Regions from separate parts of the Shewanella sp. N2AIL genome, predicted to be linked through region 1. Evidence: predicted binding sites of a transcription regulator. Region 1 holds the regulator's gene; each other region holds the start of a gene.
What was found. Region 1 encodes ArgR, which controls arginine synthesis, uptake and breakdown. Its sites were predicted from a motif close to ANTGAATANNTATTCANT; they were not measured.
Positions count from the first base shown of each region.

Region 1 (3,201 bases):
AGCTTGGCGCAGCACAGATCACGGCATCTATAGTCATTAAACGCCGCGCAATCAAATTATCATCCGGCTGCTCGGTATAGCGCAATGCCACATCGACTCGCTCATCCACCAATTGCGCAAAACTGTCCGACATCACCAGCTGAATACTGACCTTAGGGTGAATTTTAATAAAGCGATCAACAACATCAAACAGGCTGTTCTGTCCAAGGCCAATCGGTGTGGCGATACGAATACTGCCCACCAGTTCACTGTTATGGCTGTGGGCGCGGCTTTCCATGGCGGCGACTTCACTTAAGATCCGCTGGCAAAATTGCAGCGCTTCTTCGCCTTGCAAAGTCAGGCTGACGCTGCGGGTGGTACGGTGTAGTAAGCGTAAACTCAACCACTGCTCCACTTCTTGAATATGGCGGGACACCTGTAGGCGGCTGAGGTCTAAATGCTCGGCAGCTTTGGTAAAGCTGCCACAGTTTGCCACTTCGACGAAACTGCGTATTGCGGCAATTTTATCCATATTAGTACCTCAAACTGAAACAATCATGCTCATTTATTGATGTTTATCACGGGAAACACTGCAAGTAAACTGGCTTCAATGTAAATCATCAGAGAGAGTTAACGAAATGAAAATCGCAATTTTAGGTGCAACAGGTTGGATTGGTGGTGCAATTTTAAAAGAAGCATTGAGCCGTGGGCACCAAGTAACTGCGTTAGTGCGTGATCCGAGCAAGTTATCCGCTACTGATGTGGCTGTGCATGCTGTGGATTTAGAGCTGCCATTAGTTGCGCAACCCTTTGCTGGCGTAGATGTTGTCATTGCCTCTGTTGGTGGCCGCGCACAACAAAATCATGGCCTAGTGGCGAGTACGGTTCAGCATTTACTGGATGTGCTGCCTAACGCTAAGGTGCCACGTTTATTGTGGGTTGGTGGCGCAGGGAGCTTAGAAGTGGCACCGGGTGTGACTCTGGTTTCTAGCCCAGATTTCCCCGCAGCATATAAAGATGAGGCGTTAGCTCAGGGTGAAGCTTTGCAGGTATTCCGTGCGGCGCAAACTGCAATTAATTGGACCTTTGTGAGCCCCGCCGCTGAGATTTATCCTGGCGAGAGTGAAGGCCCATATCGCCTTGGTGGCGACAGCTTCTTTACCGATGCTAATGGTCGCAGCCGCATTTCTGTTGCAGATTACGCTAAAGCCATGTTAGACGAAGCCGAACAGGGCACTCACGCAAATCAGCGCATCAGTGTGGCTTACTGACCTTAGCGTATAAACATCGGTGAGCGAGAGATTGGCTTAAATGTGTAACGTAATCGGGACAATGGCCAAATAATCAGCGCAAGATTGGACAGAAATGCGTACGGATGAAATAGAACAGGTCAGCAAGCTGACCTGTTTTTTTATTCTGCGTAATTGAATAAAGATTTGATGGTTTCTAAGGTATCGGCGATATCTTGGATGCTCGATGGACAAATAAAGATAGTGTCATCACCAGCAATTGTGCCCAAAATGCCTTCTGGTTTACCGATAGAATCCAATAAACGGGCAATCAGCTGCGCGGCACCAGGACTAGTTCGCACGACGATCATCGCTTGGTTATGATCGACATCGAGTACCAAATTCTTCAGCGGGCTCCCCGCGGTTGGTACGCCTAATTCGGCCGGCAAGCAATACACCATCTCTTGCTTAGCGTTGCGAGTCCGCACTGCGCCGAACTTGCTGAGCATGCGTGATACTTTTGATTGGTTAATATTACCAAAGCCTTCAGCTTGCAAGGCGGTGACGATTTCACTTTGAGAGCCAAAGCGCTCTTCTTTTAAAATCGACTTAAAAATTCTAACAAGGTCATCCTGATTCTTGGTCGTTTGCATAATATTATTATTCGTTATTCAAAAAAACAGGCCCATTTTGAATATTTTTAGAAAAATTGTCAACAAATAACCAGATTGGTTGAATAAAAATTCACTAACCCCCTGTGGTTAAGCGTTTGCTGGGGGCTTAAAAATACCAATTTGAGTAATTGTTCTACATTGCTTCTAAGTTATTCCGGAATTCTTTTGTCCCACGACTAAGGGATAATTGAAATTGTTGTGACATTCCAGTAATGTGACGCCAACGTAAATTAGATCCATGTCACACATATCCGAGAAATAACGGAGATAACTATGAAAGTTGCTGTACTTGGTGCTGCTGGTGGTATCGGCCAGGCTCTTGCCCTACTGTTAAAAACTCAACTGCCTGCGGGTTCACATTTGTCTCTATATGATATCGCACCGGTTACTCCGGGTGTTGCGGTTGACTTGAGCCACATCCCAACTGCTGTTGAAATCAAAGGTTTTGCTGGTGAAGATCCAACGCCTGCCCTCGTGGGTGCTGACGTTGTTCTAATTTCTGCTGGTGTTGCGCGTAAGCCTGGTATGGATCGTTCAGATCTGTTCAATATCAATGCCGGTATCGTTCGCAACCTGATCGAAAAAGTAGCGGCAACTTGCCCTACGGCTTTGGTTGGCATTATCACTAACCCAGTCAACACGACTGTCGCTATCGCTGCAGAAGTGATGAAAAAAGCGGGTGTTTACGATAAGAACCGTCTGTTCGGTATCACGACATTAGACGTGATCCGTTCTGAAACCTTCATCGCCGAATTAAAAGGCCTGAACGTTGCTGACGTTAAAGTCAATGTGATCGGCGGCCACAGCGGCGTGACCATTCTGCCATTACTGTCTCAAGTTGAAGGCGTGACTTTCACTGACGAAGAAGTGGCAAGTCTGACTACTCGCATCCAAAACGCGGGTACAGAAGTGGTTGAAGCTAAAGCCGGTGGCGGAAGCGCGACTCTGTCTATGGGTCAAGCGGCTTGCCGTTTCGGTCTGTCTTTGGTTCGTGGTCTGCAAGGCGAAGCTAACATCGTTGAATGCGCCTATGTTGACGGCGGCAGCGAGCACGCAGAGTTCTTCGCACAACCTGTGCTGTTAGGCAAAAACGGTATTGAAAAAGTACTGCCTTACGGTGAAGTGAGTGCATTCGAAGCTAACGCTCGTGATTCTATGTTAGATACGCTGAAAGGCGATATCAAACTAGGCGTTGATTTCGTTAAATAATCTTTCGGATAATCTTTTTAGATTATGACGAATTAAAAAACGGAGCCATTGGGCTCCGTTTTTTTATGTCTGCGTTTTACACTTTCTAAAGCTAATTCAGCGGCGCTTGG
Region 1 covers NZ_JALBYT010000031.1:11,247-14,447, reverse strand. The annotation lists gene MO387_RS16465 (LysR family transcriptional regulator) at 1-511, opposite strand, end outside; gene MO387_RS16460 (NAD(P)-dependent oxidoreductase) at 618-1,250, shown strand; gene argR (transcriptional regulator ArgR) at 1,391-1,861, opposite strand; gene mdh (malate dehydrogenase) at 2,156-3,091, shown strand; gene MO387_RS16445 (DUF393 domain-containing protein) at 3,188-3,201, opposite strand, start outside.

Region 2 (3,201 bases), on a different contig from region 1:
CACAATCGTTTTAGAGGCTTCAGTGGCTTCTGGAATATGCAGTAATTCGAGTAATGGAATAAATGGCATACCCAGATAGTTAAAGATAGGCGTGTGCTCGGCAATAATCAGCGCTAGCGTACCAATGGCCATTACCACAGGAATAATGCCAAACACCATATCGACAACGTTTTTAACGCCTTCATTCAAAACGGCTTTGATGCCACCGGCACTGGCGGCTTTTTCTAAGGCTTTATCAAAACCCCAAGAGAAAGCGTTGTGACCCGCAGGGATCAGCTCATCATCTGGCATGCGTGGGGTATCGTCTATGTAGTTGTCTTTCTTCCACGATAGCGGTGGCAACTTAGGCACAATCACAGCCGCCGCAAAACCGGCGAGACATACTGTTAAGTAGAAGGGCACAAACATGTGCTCTAATTTAACCTGTGAGATCACCACTAGGCTGAAGGTAATCGATACTGCCGAGAACGTGGTGCCGATAACGGCCGCTTCTCTTTGGGTATAAAAACGTGCTTCGTATTGTTTGCTGGTCAGCAAAATCCCCACACTGCCATCACCTAACCATGAGGCCATACAATCAATTGCACTGCGACCCGGTAGATTGAACACGGGGCGCATGATTTTGGTTAGCAGTGTGCCAAACAGTTCGAGTAGACCGAAGTTCAGCAGCAGCGGCAACAACATACCCGCAAAGATAAACACCGAGAACAACACGGGCAGTAAGTCGTTTAAGACTAATGCACCTGTGCTTGAGGAGTTAATGGCCTCTGGGCCTAAGCCTAAATAGGTCAGCACGACAAACACCGCACCTATGATCCGCGTGATCAACCATAAAGGACTGACATTTAATAAGGCATTAAGGAAGTGATTCTGGGCCACAAACTTAGGCTTAAATGCTTTTGACAGCGAAGAGGCCAGCGCCGTAGTCACGATAATCATGGTCACTATGAGGGTTAACACGCCGCTCAATGCGCCTTGCAGTGCTTTAGAGATAATCGCGATTGGAATAGTGATCGCATCGTTGTAGCTGATAGGGGTCATAAATAACAACAGACCGATCAGCGAAGGGACGATAAAGGTGAGTATCGTCTTAATGTTTCGATTTTTATTTTCAGTAGTCAATTTTGTACACCTTAAAGTACGAGTCGTACATGGTAAATTTGAATTAATAGCCGCACATAACGCGCTGTTGACGCCAATTAAGGTGCATTTAAATTCAACTCAAAAACGAGAATGGGGAAGATTACTCGCTTAGCTTGTCTATGTAAAACGATTCGCTAGTTAGTTTGATATAAGCAGCAAAACAGCATAGTTATTTTACTTAAGTTGTCGGTGATATTAGGTCGATACTTCTGGATGGTTTCACATAAAAAATTATTATAAACATGGTGTTATGGATTGTTGTTTCTGAGGGGTTAATCGCTTGTATGATGATGTAGTTAAAACGATTGAGATGTTATTTTTGCACGAAAAAACATCAGCAACTTTGGCATTACAGCCCTCTTGGTTGGTTTTTTGTGCGATTTAAGCGGACTGTCGTGATAACACTTTCTATATAGCGTGGGTAAGCACTGTTTAAGAATGCCACGCTTATGTTCAGTGTATTTTGCTGCTCGGTACATTTTTATGCGACAGGCAGTTAAATCTGCTCAGTGAGATGAGTGATCTTCCTCAGCATCTTGATGTTTTGGAGGCTGACTAAAAAGTCGCTAATAACGATGAAAGTAAAAATATTATTCATAAAGCGGATACCCGCCGCTTTAAATCTTCTCATTTCCATGTAAGTTAGTATCATTCCTATCCAACTCAAGTATTCATGACTGCAAAAGTAGAGAAGGTTAAGATTAAAGGCGGCTCGACCCTGGCCATTAAGTTTGGTTTTCTGGGGATCTTTGGGCTTCTAATCGGTATTGTGATGACTGTTTTAGGATTCGATGATGTCGAGTCCCATCGCTTTAACTTTTTAAATCATACCCTTAGCGAGTTGGGGACTTATGGTCACTCGTCTTTTGCTGTGATCCTTAACGGGGGATTGTTTTTTGGCAGCTTAAGTCTTGTGTTTTATTGTTTGTCTTCGCTACAGCAGGTGATGTCTTTTTGGGGATATCCTTTCTTTATTAGTTTGGCGTGCACTTTTTTAGCCTTAGCGAGCGTGGGATTATTTCCCGTGAACGTGTATCACTTGCACGTTTTAGGGGTGAAATGGTTTTTCTATCTGGGAAGCTTAAGTGCAATTTTCTACTTAGCCTGGGTCTGTCTCGGCAAGTCTTATTTTGGCCGTTGGACAGGGTTATTAGCCCTCATTGTGTTGTGCAGCATGATGACGTTTCTGTATGCGCCGCAATTGGATTTAGGTTTGACCGAAGGCGATAGGCCGTTTTATCAGGAGATGGTATTGCAGCTGCCGCGTCCTAGTTTGTGGTGGCCAGCCCTACTGGAATGGATAGGGCTGGGGAGTCTATTGTGCTGGACCACTGTGCTGCTTTTCAGTCAGTTACACTCCAACCAAGATCGAACCAGCCAAGACTCATGCACAGATCAAGAGTTAGGCTAGGGAGTCGCATGCACAGCAAGGCCTGCTTCTCCAAACCAATAGCCGTTACACTGGGTTGTCTCTAGGTTCGCGTCGCTGCTAATCGCAAAATGTTGAGCATTTTCAGGCGTGTTAATTGCATCGACCAAGGTATTGGCTATGGTGATGCAGTCAAAACTACTGGGTGATACCCGAAACACATCCACCCCCATCTTTGCCATTGTCGTTATTTCACTGCGTAAATCTAAACAGCTAGCGGATTGAGTTTGGATCCCATTGAGCCTGAGCAAAGGCTGCTGCTCTTGGGTTTGCGCGAGTAGCCCTTTGCTGTATTCACTGCACACTGTTTCACAATGATCTTTGGTGAGCTGTTTGTGCCTAGCGGTAAAGCATCGCGCCGAATGGGCGAGGGGTAAATAGCCGTGGCCGAGCACTTCCACTTCAAATGACGGCTTTTGTTGGATCACTTGGCTAAGCCAAGCCTTTGAAAGTTCCACTGGCATCACAAACCTATGCATCCCAAATCGCTGCAAAATGTCTAAACTGGCGCGATTGTAGTTATTGATACTCGCGCCGCAGACGAAGGGCAGCTTGTGCTCGTTGGCGAGATAGACCGCCGCCATATCGTTCGCTTCGACCATAAATTCGCCGTTATCGACTTGGCGTTT
Region 2 covers NZ_JALBYT010000002.1:124,138-127,338, forward strand. The annotation lists gene MO387_RS02255 (YjiH family protein) at 1-1,122, opposite strand, end outside; gene MO387_RS02260 (hypothetical protein) at 1,817-2,554, shown strand; gene MO387_RS02265 (U32 family peptidase) at 2,551-3,201, opposite strand, start outside.
Region 2: the regulator ArgR is predicted to act here: its motif matches at 1,204-1,221, upstream of MO387_RS02255 (YjiH family protein).

Region 3 (3,201 bases), on a different contig from region 1:
TTGCTGCACTTGGTCGTTAAGCTGTCTTAAGAAGTCTGGCACCGCATGCCAGAGTGACTCTTCAATGGTCGATAATCCCCAGCGGGCTTCATCAACAGGTGTTGGGCGCTCACGGCGGATCTCATTGGTGTGCCAGATTTGCGCGATCAATTGGCGCAGGCGCAGACTGATTTGCTGACGCTCTCTATCTGATAATTGGTCGTTTTCTTGCTCAGTTAAGCAGTCGACAATGGCGGCGTATTTTTGGATCAGAGTGCGACGGGAAATTTCTGTGGGATGCGCTGTCAGCACTAGATCGATATCCAGTGTCTTAAGGCAGTCGAGCATTTTCGTTTGGTCTACACGGCCATTTAACATGCGGCCTAGCAGCTGTTCCACGGGATCTGGTACGCAGACGAGTTCGTCGCAGTTGCGGCTAATGGTATGAAATTGTTCAGATAAATTAGCTAAGTTGAGGAACTGGTTAAATGCCTTTGCAAACGGAACTAATTCTTCGTCTGGCAGGGCGGTGAGTAACTCGAGCATTTGCTCTCTAGCGGCTTGATCGCCCCGGCGTGAATCTTTAGCAAGTTTACGGATCTGTTCAACCTTCTCGAGAAAAGAGTCCCCGAGGTGGGTGCGCATAGTGTCACCGAGGATTTGTCCTAACATACTCACGTTCGATCTTAATGACGCATACATATCGGTCATATTGTCTGCCTTGGTTACAACCATAGTTACTCCGAATAGAAAAACATGAAAATTCCGCATTGCATTTAGCCCGTTAGCACAATACCTATCACTTGGGGCAATGGTCAACAGAAGAACTTATAACTTATACGACTGGCTTATCTAATATGCAACTAATCGCAATGATCGTTGAGGAATATTCAATATAAATGCGAAGCTACGCAATATTTTGTGATGATTAGCGTAAGTGAATATGAAGTGCATCATTTTCGGCTTTGCAGGCATGTATCTTGGCTGTTAATAAAAAGGACTGATTTTGGCGCAAATTAACCCTAGATAACTGAGTTATTAACGAGTTAGTTGAACGGTTGATAGGCGGGCGAGATCTGCATTTCAGTAAGAAATATAAAAATAAATTAAAAATATATATTCACATATATTGCATAAGTAGATCTTTGTGGTAGTCTAGCCTGCAGTTGAGATGAGTCACCCCCTGTGACCTGTAGAGTAAATATCATGATTCAGAGCATTAACCTGACAGTGAATAAAATAACAACCAATTACGATTTCCTGCGACGATAATCTTGTCATCATAGATACGCGCAGTTGCGTGTACGCTATTCATCTATTCTTTAAGTTTCTTTGATTCGGTTAATAAGACAACAACACATGAAAAATATCGCCATTATTGGTGCCAGTGGTTACACAGGCGCACAACTGACCGCTTTAATCCATGCAGAAGCAGATCTGACGATTCAGGGTTTGTATGTTTCTGAAAACAGTTTAGATAAAGGTAAGCCTTTAGCGGATTTGTACCCTAGCTATAGCCATATCGCATTAACGCTGTCGCCATTGTCCGATGACGCTAAGGCAAAAATCGTTGCCGAAGCCGATGCCGTGGTATTAGCGACTGAGCATTCAGTGAGCTTACATTTAGCCGCTTGGTTTTATAGCCAAGGGTTAGCGGTATTCGATTTAAGTGGTGCTTATCGTTTCAGCGATGTGGCGCAATATCCTAAGTGGTATGGCTTTGAGCATGAATATCCTGAAGTTTTAGCCAAAGCCGTATATGGCCTTGCCGAATGGAATGCTAAAGAAATCGCGGCGACTAAGATGATTGCCGTGCCAGGTTGTTACCCGACCGCATCGTTGACAGCGTTAAAACCGCTGGCGAGTTTACTGACATCGGCTTATCCGGTGATCAATGCTGTGAGCGGCGTAACGGGTGCGGGCCGTAAGGCGCAGTTACACACCAGTTTTTGTGAAGTGAGCCTGACACCTTACGGCGTATTAGGCCACAGACATCAACCCGAAATCGCCACTCAGCTTGGTCAAGAAGTGATATTTACCCCGCATCTTGGCAACTTTAAGCGTGGCATTTTAGCGACTATTACCGTGCAGCTAAAACCAGGCACTACGACTGCCGATGTGGCAGCGGCCTATAGCGTATATGACCAGGCGCCATTGGTCACAGTGAAGCATAATCAGTTCCCTAAAGTGGACGATGTGGTGCTGACACCTAACTGCCACTTAGGTTGGAAGTTTGATGAGAATAGCGGTTACTTAGTGGTAGCCAGTGCAATCGATAATTTGATGAAAGGTGCTGCCAGCCAAGCGCTGCAATGCATAAAGATTCATTTTAACCTTTAATTGTTCATCCTTATTTAAGAGAGTCGTCAAGATGTCTACAAACAACTCAGTATTAGTTCTTAAAGTTGGTGGCGCACTGCTGCAGTGTGAAATGGGGATGGCGCGGTTAATGGATACGGCTGCGGCTATGTTAGCCAATGGTCAGCAAGTGTTGATGGTGCATGGCGGCGGCTGTTTGGTGGATGAACAGTTAGCGGCTAACGGCATGGAAACCGTCAAGTTAGAAGGTTTACGTGTGACTCCGCCTGAGCAAATGCCGATTATTGCCGGCGCACTTGCGGGCACTTCGAACAAAATTCTGCAAGGTGCAGCGACTAAGGCTGGGATTGTGAGTGTGGGCATGAGCCTCGCCGATGGCAATACTGTATCGGCAAAGATTAAAGATGAACGTTTAGGCTTAGTGGGCGAAGTCACGCCAAACGATGGCACTTATCTTAAGTTTATCCTCGCCCAAGGTTGGATGCCGATTTGTAGCTCCATCGCCATGATGGACGATGGCCAAATGCTTAACGTCAATGCTGACCAAGCGGCGACGGCCTTAGCCAAATTAGTGGGCGGCAAGTTAGTGCTGCTGTCGGATGTGTCTGGTGTGCTCGATGGTAAAGGCCAACTCATCCACAGTTTAAATGGCAAGCAGATTGCAGACCTTGTAAAACAAGGTGTGATCGAAAAGGGAATGAAGGTCAAAGTTGAAGCTGCGCTCGAAGTCGCGCAGTGGATGGGGCAGGCGGTACAAGTTGCCTCGTGGCGTGATGCAAGCCAATTAATCGCATTAGCAAAAGGTGAAGCCGTAGGAACACAAATCCAACCATAAGTGGAGTAGGTTATGAAGCATTTACTATCGATAAAAGAGTTAACCCAGCAGCAGTTACTCGATCTGAT
Region 3 covers NZ_JALBYT010000017.1:92,666-95,866, reverse strand. The annotation lists gene ppc (phosphoenolpyruvate carboxylase) at 1-714, opposite strand, end outside; gene argC (N-acetyl-gamma-glutamyl-phosphate reductase) at 1,339-2,319, shown strand; gene argB (acetylglutamate kinase) at 2,351-3,133, shown strand; gene MO387_RS11885 (ornithine carbamoyltransferase) at 3,146-3,201, shown strand, end outside.
Region 3: the regulator ArgR is predicted to act here: its motif matches at 1,087-1,104, upstream of argC (N-acetyl-gamma-glutamyl-phosphate reductase).